One region of the Hydrogenophaga sp. YM1 genome, then DNA from elsewhere that is predicted to be linked to it. Evidence: predicted binding sites of a transcription regulator. Region 1 holds the regulator's gene; the other holds the start of a gene.

Evidence for each region. Region 1 encodes FNR, which switches genes on or off when oxygen is low (the NO sensors DNR and NnrR bind a similar motif). Its sites were predicted from a motif close to TTGATNNNNATCAA; they were not measured.
Region 2: the regulator FNR is predicted to act here: its motif matches at 3,335-3,348, upstream of JNX00_RS07655 (PAS domain-containing methyl-accepting chemotaxis protein).

What each region holds. Positions count from the first base shown of each region.
Region 1 covers NZ_CP070223.1:2,990,378-2,998,178, forward strand. The annotation lists gene aceA (isocitrate lyase) at 1-947, opposite strand, end outside; gene JNX00_RS14025 (DMT family transporter) at 1,265-2,167, shown strand; gene JNX00_RS14030 (sulfite exporter TauE/SafE family protein) at 2,184-2,855, opposite strand; gene hemN (oxygen-independent coproporphyrinogen III oxidase) at 2,864-4,261, opposite strand; gene fnr (fumarate/nitrate reduction transcriptional regulator Fnr) at 4,377-5,096, shown strand; gene JNX00_RS14045 (hypothetical protein) at 5,074-5,334, opposite strand; gene JNX00_RS14050 (hypothetical protein) at 5,324-5,614, opposite strand; gene ccoG (cytochrome c oxidase accessory protein CcoG) at 5,634-7,058, opposite strand; gene ccoP (cytochrome-c oxidase, cbb3-type subunit III) at 7,099-7,801, opposite strand, start outside.
Region 2 covers NZ_CP070223.1:1,592,712-1,600,512, forward strand. The annotation lists gene JNX00_RS07640 (histidine kinase) at 1-622, opposite strand, end outside; gene JNX00_RS07645 (2TM domain-containing protein) at 647-940, opposite strand; gene JNX00_RS07650 (DUF2306 domain-containing protein) at 977-1,390, opposite strand; gene JNX00_RS07655 (PAS domain-containing methyl-accepting chemotaxis protein) at 1,633-3,216, opposite strand; gene JNX00_RS07660 (DUF411 domain-containing protein) at 3,396-3,872, opposite strand; gene JNX00_RS07665 (hypothetical protein) at 3,968-4,246, opposite strand; gene JNX00_RS07670 (glycerophosphodiester phosphodiesterase) at 4,252-5,274, opposite strand; gene JNX00_RS07675 (amino acid ABC transporter ATP-binding protein) at 5,353-6,105, opposite strand; gene JNX00_RS07680 (amino acid ABC transporter permease) at 6,115-7,218, opposite strand; gene JNX00_RS07685 (ABC transporter permease subunit) at 7,224-7,801, opposite strand, start outside.

The DNA of each region.
Region 1 (7,801 bases):
TTGGCGTGCACGGCCTGCGCGAACTCGCGCGCGAAGCCCAGGTCGGGCGTGCCGGTCTCGCACCACACCAGGTCGGCGTAGGGCGCGTAGGCCACGCCGCGGCTGATGGCCTGCTCCAGGCCGTTCTTGACGCGGTAGAAGCCTTCCTGGGTGCGCTCGCCGGTGAGAAAGGGCTTGTCGTTGGCGTCGTGGTCGCTGGTGATGAGGTTGGCTGCCTCGGCGTCGGTGCGGGCCAGCACGATGGTGGACACGCCCATCACGTCGGCGGCGAAACGTGCAGCGATCAGTTTTTCGATGGCTTCCTGCGTGGGCACCAGCACCTTGCCGCCCATGTGGCCGCACTTCTTCACGGCGGCCAGCTGGTCCTCGAAGTGCACGCCGGCGGCGCCGGCCGCGATCATGTTCTTCATCAGCTCGAAGGCGTTGAGCACGCCGCCGAAGCCGGCTTCCGCGTCGGCCACGATGGGCAGGAAGTAGTCGATGAACTCCTTGCTGCCCGGCTCGATGCCGCGGCCCCACTGGATCTCATCGGCGCGCTTGAAGGTGTTGTTGATGCGTCGGACCATGGTGGGCACCGAGTCGTAGGCGTAGAGCGACTGGTCCGGGTACATGGTTTCGCTGGTGTTGCCGTCGGCCGCCACCTGCCAGCCCGACAGGTAGACCGCCTCCAGCCCGGCCTTGGCCTGCTGCATGGCCTGGCCGGCGGAGATCGCGCCGAAGGCGTTCACGTAGCCCTTCTTGGCGCCGCCGTTGATTTTTTCCCAGAGCTTTTCCGCGCCGCGCTTGGCCAGGGTGTGCTCGATGTGCATGCTGCCGCGCAGGCGCACCACGTCGGTGGCGCTGTAGCCGCGCTTGACGCCTTTCCAGCGCGGGTTCGTCGCCCAGTCTTTCTCCAGGGCTTCGATCTGTTGCGCGCGGCTGAGCTGTTCGGTGAGGGACTGGGGCATGGGGACACTCCTTGGGGGTTGATGGGTACCGGGGCGGCGTTCGCGGCAAAGGCGGTGCCGTTGGACATGACTCTAAGTCTTGTAGAAGACTTAAATCGTCTCTTATGTCTTATACAAGACAAAAATTTTCTTCTTTTAAATCAATGAAATTTTCATTCATTTTTTCAATACGAAATTCAATCTCCCATATCAAGAAATTTTTCTGCGACGCAGCATTCCACATTTTCTTGATGTGAAAAGCAAATTCCTCATCCCGAAACCCACGCCAGTGGCTGAGGCATGATGCGGACCACCCCGCCCCCGCCCACACCTTTCCCGTGACCTCCCTTCACCGTGCCACGGCCTACGCTTGCCTGGCCCTGAGCATGGCGCTCGTGGGCAGCTATGTGGCGCTGTCCAAGCCCCTGGTGCTGGTGTTTCCGGTGTTCCTGCTGGCCTGGCTGCGCTTCGGCATCGGCGCCCTGGCCATGTGGCGCTGGCTGCGCAAGCCCGCCGACGAGCCCCCCCTGAGCCCGCGCACGCGCGCCCTGCTCTTCCTCGAGTCCTTCCTGGGCAATTTCCTGTTCTCCATCTGCATGCTCTACGGCGTGAGCCTGACCACCGCCGTGGCCGCGGGCGTGGTGATGTCGTCCATTCCCGCCGTGGTGGCGGTGCTCAGCGCCATCTTTCTGCGCGAGCGCATCGGCGCGCGCAGCGCGGCGGGCATCGCCTGCGCGGCCTTGGGCATTGGCCTCTTTTCGCTCGACAAGGGCGCCGGCCCGGCCGTGGGCGGCGCCCAGGCCCTGCTCGGCAACCTGCTCGTGTTCGCAGCGGTGGTGTGCGAGGCGTCCTACGTGGTCATCGGCAAGCGCCTCACCGAGGGCCTGGGACCCAAGCGCATCTCGGCCATCATCAACCTCTGGGGGCTGGCGCTGGTCACGCCCCTGGGCGTGTGGGCCGCGCTGAGCTTCAACTTCGGCGCCGTGGCCCTGCCCACCTGGGGCCTGTTGGTGTTCTACGCGCTGGCGGCCAGTGTGTGGACGGTGTGGCTGTGGATGACCGGGCTCAAGACCGTGCCCGCCTCGCAGGCCGGCGTGTTCACCGTGATGCTGCCCATCAGCGCGGCGCTCATTGGCGTGGTCTTCATGGGCGAACGCCTCAGCGGCCTGCAGCTGCTGGCTTTTGGCATCGCTCTGCTGGGCCTGGTGCTGGCCACACTCCCGAGCCGTACCAAGACCTGACGCCGGGCGGCGGTCTTCACAAGCACCACAGACCCGTCGGTTGGGTGATCCCCATCCACAGGGCCCAGCCCGAGGCCAGCAGCAGCGCCAGCCCCGCGAGCCGGATGCCCCAGGCGCCCGAGCGCGCCTCGCGCAGGCGCAGCAGCAACCAGGGCCCGGCGAACAGCGACACGGACGAGCCGATGGCGAACAGCGCCATCACCGCCGCGCCCTGCACCGCGTCGGCCGAGAGCGAGGCCACCAGCAGCGCCGAATAGAGCAGACCGCAGGGCATGAGCGCCCAGCCGAAGCCCAGCACCCAGGGCGCGCGCGGGCCCAGGCGGGCGATGGCGGGTTTCGCGCGGCGCCAGATGCCCTGGCCCATGCCGTCAACCCACGCCGGCTGGCGCGCCCGCCAGAGCAGCCAGGCGCCCAGCAGCAGGGCCGCGACGTGGAACATGGTCCACAGCGGCCGGATCACCTGCGTGTGCGCGCCCAGCCAGGCCAGCCCCTGCACCGAGCCCGCCGCCAGCGCTCCCACGCTGGCGTAGCCAGCGACGCGGCTGAACTGGAACGCCAGCAGCGCGCGCGTGCCGCGCTCGCCGGCCGCACGGCCGATGCCCGCGCAGGCCGCGCCGCACATGGCGATGCAGTGCGGCCCGCCCACCAGGCCCATGAGCAGCGCCGTGATCAGCAGTGAACCGGACATCGGTGCGCTCAGAGAATCCTTGAAAACCGCGCGCGGTCCTGGTCGGCCTGCAGGTGGCGGTCGAACACCATGGCGATCGCGCGCACCAGGTACCAGCCGGTTTCGGTCACCTGCACGCCCTGCTCGTCCATGGTGACCAAGCCCTCGTCCACGAAGGGCTCGAGCGCGCGCAGCTCGTTGGCGAAGTAACGGCGACTGTCGATCAGGTGCCCCAGGTCGATGGCCTCGAACTGCAGTTCGCCCTGGCACATCAGGGACATGATCACCGCACGGCGCAGCACGTCGTCGCGCGTGAGCGCCAGACCACGCACGATGGGCAGGCGGCCCTGGTCGAGCAGGTCCACGTACTCGTCCAGGGTCTTGGCGTTCTGGCTGTAGGTGGCGCCCACCCGGCCGATGGCCGACACGCCGAGCGCGATGAGGTCGCAATCGGGCTGGGTGCTGTAGCCCTGGAAGTTGCGGTGCAGCCGGCCCTGGCGCTTGGCCACGGCCAGGGCGTCGTCGGGAAGGGCGAAGTGGTCCATGCCGACGTAAACGTAGCCCGCCGCGCGCAGGATGTCCAGCGAGGCCGAGAGCATGGCCAGCTTGTCGGCCGCGCCCGGCAACTCGGCCGCCACGATGCGCCGCTGCGGCTTGAAGCGCGCCGGCAGGTGCGCGTAGGCGTACAGCGCCACGCGGTCCGGCCGCAGGGCCTGCAGCTGCGCCAGCGTGCGCCGGAAGGACTCGGGCGTCTGCAGCGGCAGACCGTAGATCAGGTCCACGTTGACCGACTCGAAGCCGATCTGCCGCGCCGCGTCGACCAGCGCGAACACCTGCTCGGCCGGCTGCACGCGGTGCACGGCCTTCTGTACGGCGGGATCGAAGTCCTGCACACCGAAGCTCAGGCGGTTGAAGCCCAGGCGGTGCAGCGCGCGCAGGCGTTCGGCGCTCACGGTGCGCGGGTCCACCTCGATGGAGTACTCGCCGCCCGGCGCGAGCGCGAAGTGGCGCCGCAGCATGGCCATCAGGTCTTCCAGCTCGGCATCGCTCAGGAAGGTGGGCGTGCCGCCCCCCAGGTGCAACTGGGACACCGACTGGCCCGCGCCCAGGTGCTCGATCTGCAGGTCCAGCTCGCGCGAGAGGTGGCGCAGGTACTCGGCGCCGCGCGAATGGTGTTTTGTAATAACTTTGTTGCAAGCGCAGTAGTAGCACACCGATTCGCAGAACGGGATGTGCACATACAGCGACAGCGGCAGCGCCATCGACCCGGCCCGCCGCTGTCCCAGCGCCAGACGGTAGTCCTGCTCGGTGAAGGCCTCCACGAAGCGGTCGGCCGTGGGATAGGAGGTATAGCGCGGCCCCGGAACGTCGAAGCGACGCAGCAGTTCATCGGGGATCACATGGCTCACGGCGGGTCCTTCTGGCATGGCCCCACTGTGCCGGCTGGCGGGCCCAGACGCCTTGATCCTGGTCAAGCGGCTCTGTGATCCCGAACCCAAAGGGGTATGCTCGCTCCCTGTCATGCACTCAGGAACGACGCACATGGACGCGCAACGCATCAAAGTGGCGTGCTCAAGCTGCAACCTTCGCGAACTCTGCCTGCCCATGGGCCTGAGCGCAGAGGAAATGGGCCAGCTCGACACACTGATTTCCTCCCGCAAGCGCGTCAAGCGCGGCGAAGCCCTGTTCTCCGTCGGCGATCGCTTCACCTCGCTCTACGCCGTGCGCTCGGGCTTCTTCAAGACCTGCGTGACCACCGCCGACGGGCGCGACCAGGTCACGGGTTTCCAGATGGCGGGCGAGATCATCGGCCTGGACGGCATCGTGAGCGACCACCACGCCTGCGACGCGGTGGCGCTGGAAGACGCCGAGGTCTGCGTCATGCCCTTCAACCAGGTCGAAGAGCTGTCGCGCCAGTTCACCCCGCTGCAACACCACGTGCACCGCATCATGAGCCGCGAGATCGTGCGCGACCACAGCGTGATGCTGCTGCTGGGCAGCATGCGCGCCGAGGAGCGGCTGGCGGCCTTCCTGCTCAATCTGGTGCAGCGCCTGCAGGCGCGTGGTTTCTCGCCGTCCGAGTTCAACCTGCGCATGACGCGCGAGGAGATCGGCAGCTACCTGGGCATGAAGTTGGAGACGGTGAGCCGCACCTTCTCCAAGTTCGTCGACGACGGCATCATCGACGTCAAGCAGCGCTACGTGCACATCAAGGACACCGAGGCGCTGCGGCGCATCGTCAATCCGCAGACCTGCTCCTGAGCGCTTCCTGCGGCGGCAAGGCCAGCCACAGGCTCAGGCTGCAGGCGACGGCCGTCACCGCCCAGAACACGAAGAAGGCCACCGTGTAGACGGCGGGGCGCGACCAGTCGAGCGCGACGCCCTGCCAGTGCAACTCGCCCGGGTCCACCACCGCGAACACCAGCATCTCCAACACGCCGGCCATCAGGAATGACGGCCAGCCCACCCACATCCAGCGGCGGCCCATGTCAGTGGCCACCCTCGCGGACCACGGGCGAGGCCGCGTGGTTGCGCGCCTGGTGCGCGGGCTGCAGGCCGATCAGCGCCTCGTCGCGCTGCGGGCCCTGCAGGCGGCGTGCCTGCTCCAGTGTGGCCTGGTAGGCGGCCTTGTCGAGCACCGGGTCGGCGCCCTCGATGGCGATGACGGCGGTGCCGATGGCCGCCACCACCACCACCAGCGGCCCGCCCACCACCAGCCACATGGGGCCCACGCGCCACCAGGGCTCGGGCGCGTCGGTGCTCATCGGATCGGGGTTCATGGGGTCTCCTGCGAAAGCGTCATCGGGGAACGAGGAAGGTGCTCTTCTCACGCACCCGCACGCGCTCGTCCTGGGCGGCGCGCACTTCGAACTGGATGGGGTGCGAGCCGCTCGCGGCCACCCCGGGCGGCACCTGGACCCGCGCGGCGACGGCGCGCACCTCGGCGGGCGCCACCTCCACACGATCGCCAGACGCCAGGGCGATGCCCGGCAGGCCCTCCACGCGCAGTTCGTAGGTCTGCGCCACCTCGGTGGCATTCATGATCTGCAGCCGGTAGACGTTCTCGACGCGGCCTTGCTCCACCTCGCGCGCCAGCGCGCCGCGGTCGCGGATCACGTCCACCTTGAGCGGCGTGCGCAGCCACAGGCTGCCCAGCACCGCCAGCGACACCGCCAGCAACACGCCGCTGTAGACCAGCACGCGCGGGCGCAGGGCGCGGCGCAGCATCTGCGCGCGGTTCCAGCCCTTGGCGACACCGTTCTGCGTGGCAAAGCGGATCAGGCCACGCGGGTAGCCGACCTTGTCCATCACCTCATCGCACACGTCCACGCAGGCGGCGCAGCTGATGCACTCGTACTGCAGGCCTTTTCGGATGTCGATGCCGGTGGGGCAGACCTGCACGCACAGGGTGCAATCCACGCAACTGCCCAGGCCGAGGGCCTTGGGGTCGGCCTTGCGGCTGCGCGCGCCACGCGGCTCGCCGCGCGCCTCGTCGTAAGTGACGATCATCGTGTCGCGGTCGAACATGGCGCTCTGGAAGCGCGCGTAGGGGCACATGTACTTGCACACCTGCTCGCGCAGGAAGCCCGCGTTGCCGTAGGTGGCCAGGCCGTAGAACAGGATCCAGAAGGTCTGCCAGGGCCCGAGCGACAGGCTGGCCACCAGGCCCGCGAGCTCACGGATCGGCGTGAAGTAGCCGACGAAGGTGAAGCCCGTCCACAGCGCCAGCGCGCCCCACAGCCCGTGCTTGAGCGCGCGTTTGCCGAACTTGGCCGCGCTCATGGGCGCGGCGTCCAGGCGCAGCCGCGCGGAGCGATCGCCCTCGACCCGGCGCTCGATCCACATGAAGATTTCCGTGTACACCGTCTGCGGGCAGGTGAAGCCGCACCACAGGCGCCCGGCCACCGCCGTGAACAGGAACAGCGCCAGCGCCGAAATGACCAGCAGCCCGGTGAGGTAGATGAAGTCCTGCGGATACAGGATCAGGTCGAACAGGTAGAAGCGCCGCGCCTCCAGGTCGAACAGCACGGCCTGACGGCCGTTCCAGGGCAACCAGGCCAGGCCGTAGAACACCAGCTGCGTGGCCCACACGAAAAACCAGCGCCAGCGCGCGAACACGCCAGTGACCGAGCGCGACTGAATCTTCTCCTGCGCGGCATAGAGCGAAACGACGATTTCCTCGTCGTCGCCGGGCGGCGCGGGCTGGATCGGAATGGTCTTCATGTCGTCTGGCGGGCCCGACGCGCGGGCCGCCGCCGGGTCCTCAGGGTTTGGCGGGCCGGTTCGACAGGCCCCACACGTAGGCCGTCAGCACGCGGATCTGGTCGGCGTTGAGCAGCTGGTTCTGCGCCGGCATGCGGTTGTCGATGCCGTTGGTGATGGCGCGCACGATGGCCTCCTCGCCCCAGCCGTGCAGCCACACACCGTCGGTGAGGTTGGGCGCGCCCAGCGCGGTGTTGCCCTTGCCGTCCATGCCGTGGCAGGCCGCGCAGGCGGCGAACTTGGTTCGGCCCTGCGAGGCGCGCACGCGGTCGTGCGGGCTGTTGGACAGGCTGAGCACGTAGTGGGCGACGTTGCGCACATCGTCGGCGCTGCCCACGGCAGCGGCCATGGGCGGCATCACGCCGTGGCGGCCCTGGGTGATGGTGGTCTCGATGGCCGCGGGCTCGCCGCCGTGCAGCCAGTCGCCGTCGGTGAGGTTGGGGAAGCCCTTGGAGCCGCGCGCGTCCGAGCCGTGGCACTGGGCACACTGGTTCATGAACAGGCGCTCGCCGATCGCCATGGCCTGCGCATCGCCGGCCAGGCGCTCGGGCGGCTGGTCGTGGAACTGCGCGTACAGCGGCGCGATGGCTTCCTGGTGGCGCTGCACCTCGACGGTGTGCTGGCCGCTGGAAGTCCAGCCCAGCACGCCCGCGTAGCGGCCGTACATGGGGTACAGCAGGCCATAGGCCAGGGCGAAAACGATG
Region 2 (7,801 bases), 1.4 Mb from region 1:
GGCCGCCGCGCGCGTCGCTGCGCGAGGCCGCGAGCGTGGCGCGCAGGAAGTGGTTGAGCCGGTCCAGCATGTCGATGGCGCGCGGCGGGTCGGTGGCGATGAGGGCGCGCAGGTTGGCCAGGGTGTTGAACAGCATGTGCGGCTCCAGCTGCGACTCCAGCAGGCGCAGCCGCGCCTCGCTGGCCTGGCGCTGGGCCTCCTCCTGCGCCAGTCGGGCCATGGCCAGCATCTCGCGGCTGCTGAAGTAGTAGGCGCCGAAGGCGCCGAGGGCCAGCGACATGAGCAGGAAGCCGACGGTGGCGCCTGGCAGGTTGTTCGCGCTGGCCAGCAAGGGCCGGCCGAGCAAGAGGTTGCCCAGCGTCAGGCCCAGCGCGTAGCCCGCGAACACGGCCACCACCACCAGCACCGCCATCGGCCGAACGCCGGGCCAGCCTTGGGGCGAGAGCAGGTAGCGCCCGCCGTCGATGCCGGCCCAGATGCACAGGCCGATGAGCTGCGAGTACAGCAGGGTGGGGGCGAAGTGGTCGCCCTTGATGGCGCTGATCGCCAGTGCCAGCACGGTGTTGAACACCGCGGCGATCAATACGCGGCGCGCCACGGTGCGGGGGGTGAAAGCGGCCATGGGCGCAGTATGCCGGGCCCCCGGTCAGGGGCGCTGGCCGCGGTCGCGTTGCAGGCGCTCGCGTTCCCGGTCCATCCAGTGCTCGTACAGGCCGCCGCCGCCCAGGCGCACCCACACGGCCAGGCCGTGGATCAGCAGGCCCAGGCCCCAGCCCAGGGCGGGGTAGACGGCCCAATCGCGCCCGCTGCGCAGCGAGAGGTAGACCAGGCCGGCGTTGACGGCGAGAAACACCAGGGCGTGCAGGGTCCAGCCCATGCGGGCGGCCACGCGCCGACGCGCGGTGCGTTCGAGGTCCTTGTCAATCGAGAGGGTGTTCATGGCGGGTTCTCCGGTGGGTGGGGGGATGGGTGAAGGTCACAGCAGCCCCAGCCACTGGCCCCAGACCAGTTGGCCCAGGTAGCGGCTGGGCAGCAGCGTGAGGGCGCCGGTGACGATGCAGGCGCTGAGGTACAGCGCGATCATGGTCAGCCGGTGCGAGCGGATGCGTCCGTGCCGCAGGTGCCAGAAGGCCAGGGCCAGCGTGCCCAGGGTGATGGGCACCAGCAGGTGGATGGGCGTGTAGCCGGCGAGGTTGGGCAGGCGGAAATCGCGGATGAACACGGCGGTGATCGCGACCATGAGCATCAGCGTGACCCAGGCGTAGCCGGCCGCGCGGTGCAGCACCGCGCGCGGGTGGCCGGCGCGGCGCGCCCACAGCGCCACCGGCCCGATGGCCAGGGCCGCGAGCGCGGCGCTGAGGTGGATGGCGATGACGGGGGTGAGCTGCATGGCGGTCTCCGGTGGGCGGGGGAGACCGCACTGTCGGCCGCCGGCCCCGCGTGCGCCACGGGGCTGAGACGAAACGGCGCGGGTGCGCCGTGAAACGCCGCCGCAGCGGCGCGAAATGCCCGCGCGAGGGAGCCCGCGCGAGGCGGTCAGCGCAAGAGGCTCGCGCGCGAGGCCGGGTCGAGAAGGGCGGGGCGAGAAGGGGCGAGGGGCGGGGCGAGTGGGAGGCGCCGGCCGCCCGGCCCTCAGTCCGCGGCGCTGCCGCGCGGCTGCAGGCGAAACACCTGCACCGCCTGGTGCATGACCTCGGCCTGCGACTGCAGCGAACTCGCGGCCGCGGCGAGCTGCTCCACCATGGCGGCGTTCTGCTGCGTCACCGAGTCGAGCTGGCCCACGGCCTGGTTGATCTGCGCGATGCCGCTGGATTGCTCGCGCGTGGCGTGCGTGATGTCGCCGATGAGCGCGTTGACCTGCTCCACCGCGCCCACCACCTGGGTCATGGTCTGGCCGGTGCCGTGCACCAGTTCGCTGCCGCGGCGCACCTGGTCGGCCGAGTCCTCGATCAGGGCCTTGATTTCCTTGGCCGCGTCCAGCGTGCGCTGCGCGAGGTGGCGCACCTCGCCGGCCACCACGGCGAAGCCGCGGCCCTGTTCGCCAGCGCGCGCGGCCTCCACCGCCGCGTTGAGCGCCAGGATGTTGGTCTGGAACGAGATGCCGTCGATGACCTGGATGATCTCGCCGATGCGCGCCGAGCCGCGGCTGATCTCGCCCATGGTGGTGACCACCTGCGACATGGCGCTGTTGCCTTCGCGCGCCACCGCGGCCGCGCGCTGCGCGAGCTGGGCCGCCTCCTGCGCGGTGCTGGCGCTCTGGGCCACGGTGCTGTTCATCTGTTCCATGGATGCGGCCGTCTGCTGCAGGTTGCCGGCTTGCGCCTCGGTGCGAGAGGACAGGTCGTGGTTGCCGCTGGAGATCTGGTGGCTGGCGACCTGCACGCCCTCGATTTCGTGGCGCACGTCGGCCACCACCGCCTGTAGGTTCACGTTGAGCTGGTTCAGCGCCACGGCCAGGTCGCCGAACTCGGCCGGGCCACGCAGGGCCAGGCGCGAGGTGAGGTCGCCCGCGGCCATGGTGTTGGCGAAGCGAACGGCCTGCGCCAGCGGCTGCACGGTCTGGCGCCGCAGCGCCCAGGCGGCGAACAGGGCGACCGCCAGCAGGGGCAGGGCCATGGCCAGGTGGGCCGCCAGGCCCAGGCGGGCGCCGATCTCGCCGACCAGCACGCCGGCCGCGGCCAGCGCCACGCAGACACCGCCGATGGCGCGGCCCAGGCTGGGCCGCAGCGCGCGCCTCAGCAGGCCGGACAGGCCTTTCTGCACCACCTGGCCGCGCCGCAGGCTCAATCGGTCCTGGCCCTGGTCGCGCTCGGCGCGCAGGCGGGCGTACAGGGCCTCGGCCGCCTGCACCTGCTCGCGCGTGGGCTTGGTGCGCACGGACATGTAGCCCACGGTGCGGCCGTCCTGCACCACGGGGGTGGCGTTGGCCATCACCCAGTAGTGGTCGCCGTTCTTGCGCCGGTTTTTCACCGGCGCCGACCAGGGCTGGCCCGAGCGCAGCGTCTCCCACATGTCGCGAAAGGCCTCGGGGGGCATGTCGGGGTGCCGCACGATGTTGTGCGGCTGGCCCATCAGCTCCTCGCGGCTGAAACCGCTGACCGCGACAAACGCCGGGTTGCAGTAGGTGATGTGGCTCTGCAGATCGGTGGTGGAGACCAGGGTGACGCCATCGGGGATGACGTATTCCTGTTGGGAGACGGGCAGGTTGGCGCGCATGAGATGGTGGTTGGGGAGGGGCGGCGCTGTGATCGGCCGCTTCACCCATGCGCTATCGGCATTACCTCGCCGATATGTAGTACCGCCTCAGGGCCCGGTGCGTTTTCCGGCGCCGGGTTTGACCCAGATCAAATCCTCTTGGCGTCGGGCGGCCAGGGGGTGGACGCCCCTGCGGGCGTTCAGGTGCGCTTGAAATAGGACTGGTAGATCCGCGCCGTGCCATCGCGCTGCACCAGCAGCACGTCGTAGGGGTCCTGGCGGCCGCCGTAGTCGGGGCCGTCCATGCCCGGGCTGCCCACCGGCATGCCGGGCACGGCCAGGCCCAGGGCCTGGGGCTTTTCGGCCAGCAGGCGGCGGATTTCGCGTGCGTTCACATGGCCTTCGACGACATAGCCGCCGATGAGGGCGGTGTGGCAGGAGCCGTAGCGTTCGGGCAGGCCCAGGCGGCGGCGCACGGCGGTGTTGCCGCTGTCGTAGACCTGCACGGTGAAGCCGTCGGCCTGCAGGTAGCTCACCCAGTCCTTGCAGCAGCCGCAGTTGGGGTCTTTCCAGACCTGCAGCGGGGGCAGGGGGGACTTGGCCTGGGCCAGGGCCCCGATGGGCAGGGCCAGGGCGGCGCTGGCCAACAGCAGTTGTCGACGGTTCGTGGCGGGCATGGTGTTGGTTCTTTCGGCTGTCCGGGGTGGCGCTGCGCGTGTGCGCAGCGCGCGGGAATGAGCCGCGGGGCGGGCGGGAAGTTCCCTGGCGCGGCTCAGGCGTTCGCCAGCTGCGCCTGGGCCTTGTCGATCCAGTACTGCAGGCTGTCGTGCAGTTCGTGCGAGCTGAACGAGCAGCTTTCGCCGTCGAACAGCGCGCTGGATTCGAGACGGTCCAGCAGATTGCCTAGCACCTCGGCGAAACGCGGTGGCAGGGCGGCGAGCAGGTCGTGCTGCGCGCGCAGGCGCTCGCTGGCCTGGGCGGGCGAGAGCGAGCCCTCGCGCAGGCCGGCAAGGGCATCGGCCACGGGTTGGAGCAGGGTAGGGGGGCGCATGGCGCTCAATTCTGCCGCGCCACCAAGGGCGCCACCGGCGGCGGCAGGGTCATGCCGCGCCGCTCCATCACGGCCCGCAGGCGGTCGGGGTGATCGGTGATGAGGCCGTCGACGCCCCAGTCGATCAGGCGCTCCATGTCGGGCACCTCGTTCACGGTCCAGGGGATCACGCGCAGGCCTTCCTGGCGCGCGCGCTCGACCAGCGTGCGGTTGAGGTCGTGGAAATGGGGCGACCACAAGCGCGCGCCGGCGGCGGCGAGCAGCGCCGGCGCGTCCTTGAAGTCGGCCTCGCGCAGGCCGGCGCTCCAGGTGCCGCTGTGCAGGGTGTTGAAGCGGGGCCGCTGCGCGCTCAGGAAGGCCAGTGGCAGTTCGGGCGCCAGGCGCTGGGCGATCTTGAGCAGGCCCCAGTCGAAGCTCTGCAGGCTGGTGCGCGAGGCCATGCCCTCGGACCGGACCACCTCGAGCACGGCGCGCACGAAGGCCTCGGGCTCGGGCGACTCCTGCGCGCGCTCGGGGTGGCGCTTGAGCTCGATGTTGAAGCGCGCGTGGTCGGCGCGCAGGCGCTTGACCCGTTCGAACACGGCGGCCAGCGTGGGGATGCGCTCGCCGTCCACTCCCTGCTGCTGCGCGAAATCGCGCGCGTAGCGGCTCGCGGGGTTGATGCGGCCAACGTCGAGCTCGCCGATCTGCGCCAGCGTGAGCTGGTGGAACGGTTGGCCGCGCGACTGCAGCCAGCGCCCCGAGGCGTCGCGGGTGATGTCGGGGTTGGCCGCGGTGTCGTGCGAGACGATGGGCACGCCCTCGGCGCTCAGCACCACGTCCAGCTCCAGCGTGCTCACGCCGATGGCGAGCGCGCGCTCGAAGCCGCTGAGCGTGTTTTCGGGCGCGAGGGCGCGCGCCCCGCGGTGGCCCTGCAGGTCGAAGGCCAGGGCGGCGCCCGCGCACCACATCGACAGGCCCAGGGCGGTGGTGCAGCTCCAGCGCAGCCAGGTCAGGCGCCGGGCGGCGGGTGGGGTGGGCAGCTGCATGGCGGTCTCCTTGCCGGGCCCGCTCGGTGCGGGCCTCTGATCGGGCGCATTCTCCCAGCGCGCGATGACCGCCTCAAGTCAATGCCCGAGGATCTTGGACAGGAAGTCCTTGCTGCGCTCGTTCTGCGGGTTGTTGAAGAACGCCTCGGGGGTGTTCTGTTCGACGATCTGGCCCTGGTCCATGAAGATCACGCGGTCGGCCACGGCCTTGGCGAAGCCCATCTCGTGCGTCACGCACAGCATGGTGATGCCCATGTTGGCGAGCTCGATCATCACGTCCAGCACTTCCTTGATCATCTCCGGGTCGAGCGCGGAGGTGGGCTCGTCGAACAGCATGATCTTGGGCGTGAGGCACAGCGCGCGCGCGATGGCCACGCGCTGCTGCTGGCCGCCCGACAGCTGCAGCGGGTACTTGCCGGCCTGCTCGGCGATGCGCACGCGCTTCAACTGCTGCATGGCGCGTTCCTCGGCCTCCTTCTTGGGCAGCTTGCCCACCCACATGGGCGAGAGCGTGAGGTTCTCCAGCACCGTGAGGTGGGGGAACAGGTTGAACTGCTGGAAGACCATGCCCACGTTCTTGCGCACCTGGTCGATGGCCTTGATGTCGTCCCGCAGTTCGACGCCGTCGACCTCGATGACGCCCTGCTGGTGTTCCTCCAGGCGATTGATGCAGCGGATCAGCGTGGACTTGCCCGAGCCCGACGGGCCGCAGATCACGATGCGCTCGCCCTTGGCGACGGACAGGTCGATGTCGCGCAGCACGTGGAAGTCGTTGCCGTACCACTTGTTGACCTTGTCGAAGCGGATGATGGCGGGGGATTGTTCTGGCATGTTGTGCTTTCAGCGCGCCTTGCTGGCGGCAAGCTGCTTTTCGACCCACAGGCTGTAGCGCGACATGGCGAAGCAGCCGGAGAAATAGATGAGCGTGATGAAGAAATAGGCCTCGAGCTTGAACGGGCGCCACTGCACGTCGGAGTTCAGGGCCAGGGCGAGCGCGCCGGTGAGTTCGTAGAGCGAGACGATGGTCACCAGCGAGGTGTCCTTGAACAGCGAGATGAAGGTGTTCATGATGCTGGGGACCACCATGGACAGGGCCTGCGGCAGCACGATGAGCCGCTGCGCCTGCCAGTAGCCCAGGCCCAGCGAGTCGGCCGCCTCGAACTGGCCCTTGGGCACGGCCTGCAGGCCCCCGCGCACGGTTTCGGCCATGTAGGCCGCGATGAACAGCGTCAGGCCCGCGACCACGCGCACCAGCACGTCCACCGTGACGCCCTGGGGCACGAACAGCGGGAACATGAACGAGGCCATGAACAGCACCGAGATCAGCGGCACGCCGCGCACCAGTTCGACATAGAGCACGCTGATGGTGCGGATGGCGGGCAGCCTGGCGCGCCGGCCCAGGGCCACCAGCACCGCGAGCGGGAACGCCAGGAACAGCGACAGCACGGCCAGCATGAGCGTGAGCGGCAGGCCGCCCCAGAGCTCGGTGCGCACCTTGGACAGGCCCGGCACGCCGCCGCCCATGAGCACGAAGAAGCCGGCCAGGGAGGCGACCCAGATCAGCGCCAGCCAGCGCGTCCAGAAGACGCGCATGCAACTGACCACGACCGTGGCCACCATCAGCAGCGTGGCCACGAGCGGGCGCCACTGCTCGTCGTAGGGGTAGCGGCCGAACAGGATGACGCGGTACTTCTCGGCGATGACGCCCCAGCAGGCGCCGACGCCGCGCGCGGCCTGGCAGGCGTTGGGATCGGGCTGGAACACGGCGCCGGCGATCACCCATTGCCAGAGCCTGGGCAGCGCCCACACCAGCACCGCGCCGATGATCAGCGTGAACAGACTGGATTTCCAGTCGGCGAAGAGGTTGCGGCGCGCCCACACCAGGGGGCCGGACTGGCGCACCGGCGAGGGCCGGGGCGCGATGGGTTGGAACTGCGTGCCCATGGCGATCAACGCTCCTTGATCGCCATGCGGCGGTTGTACCAGTTCATCAGCAGCGAGGTGGTGAGCGAGGTGCTGAGGTAGACCAGCATGATGATGGCGATGCACTCCACCGCGCGGCCGCTCTGGTTGATGGTGGTGTTGGCGATGGAGACCACGTCGGGGTAGCCCACCACCACCGCGAGCGAGGAGTTCTTGGTGAGGTTGAGGTACTGGTTGGTCAGCGGCGGAATGATCACGCGCATGGCCTGGGGCAGCACCACGAGCTTCATCTTCTGCCGCGGGTTCAGGCCCAGCGCGGAGGCGGCCTCGTCCTGGCCGCGGCTCACCGACTGGATGCCGCCGCGCACCACCTCGGCCACGAAAGCCGCGGTGTAGGTGGTCAGGCCGATGAGCAGCGCGAGGAACTCGGGCGTGAGGGCCAGGCCGCCGTCGACCATGAAGGGCAGCTGCTCGGGCACGCTCCACTCGCGCGGCATGCCGGCCACCACCCAGCCCAGCACGGCGCACACCAGCAGCAGGGCCAGCGGCACCCAGAGGCGGTCGCCGTCCTGGCCGGTGGCCTCGAAGCGCCGCTGCACGCGCC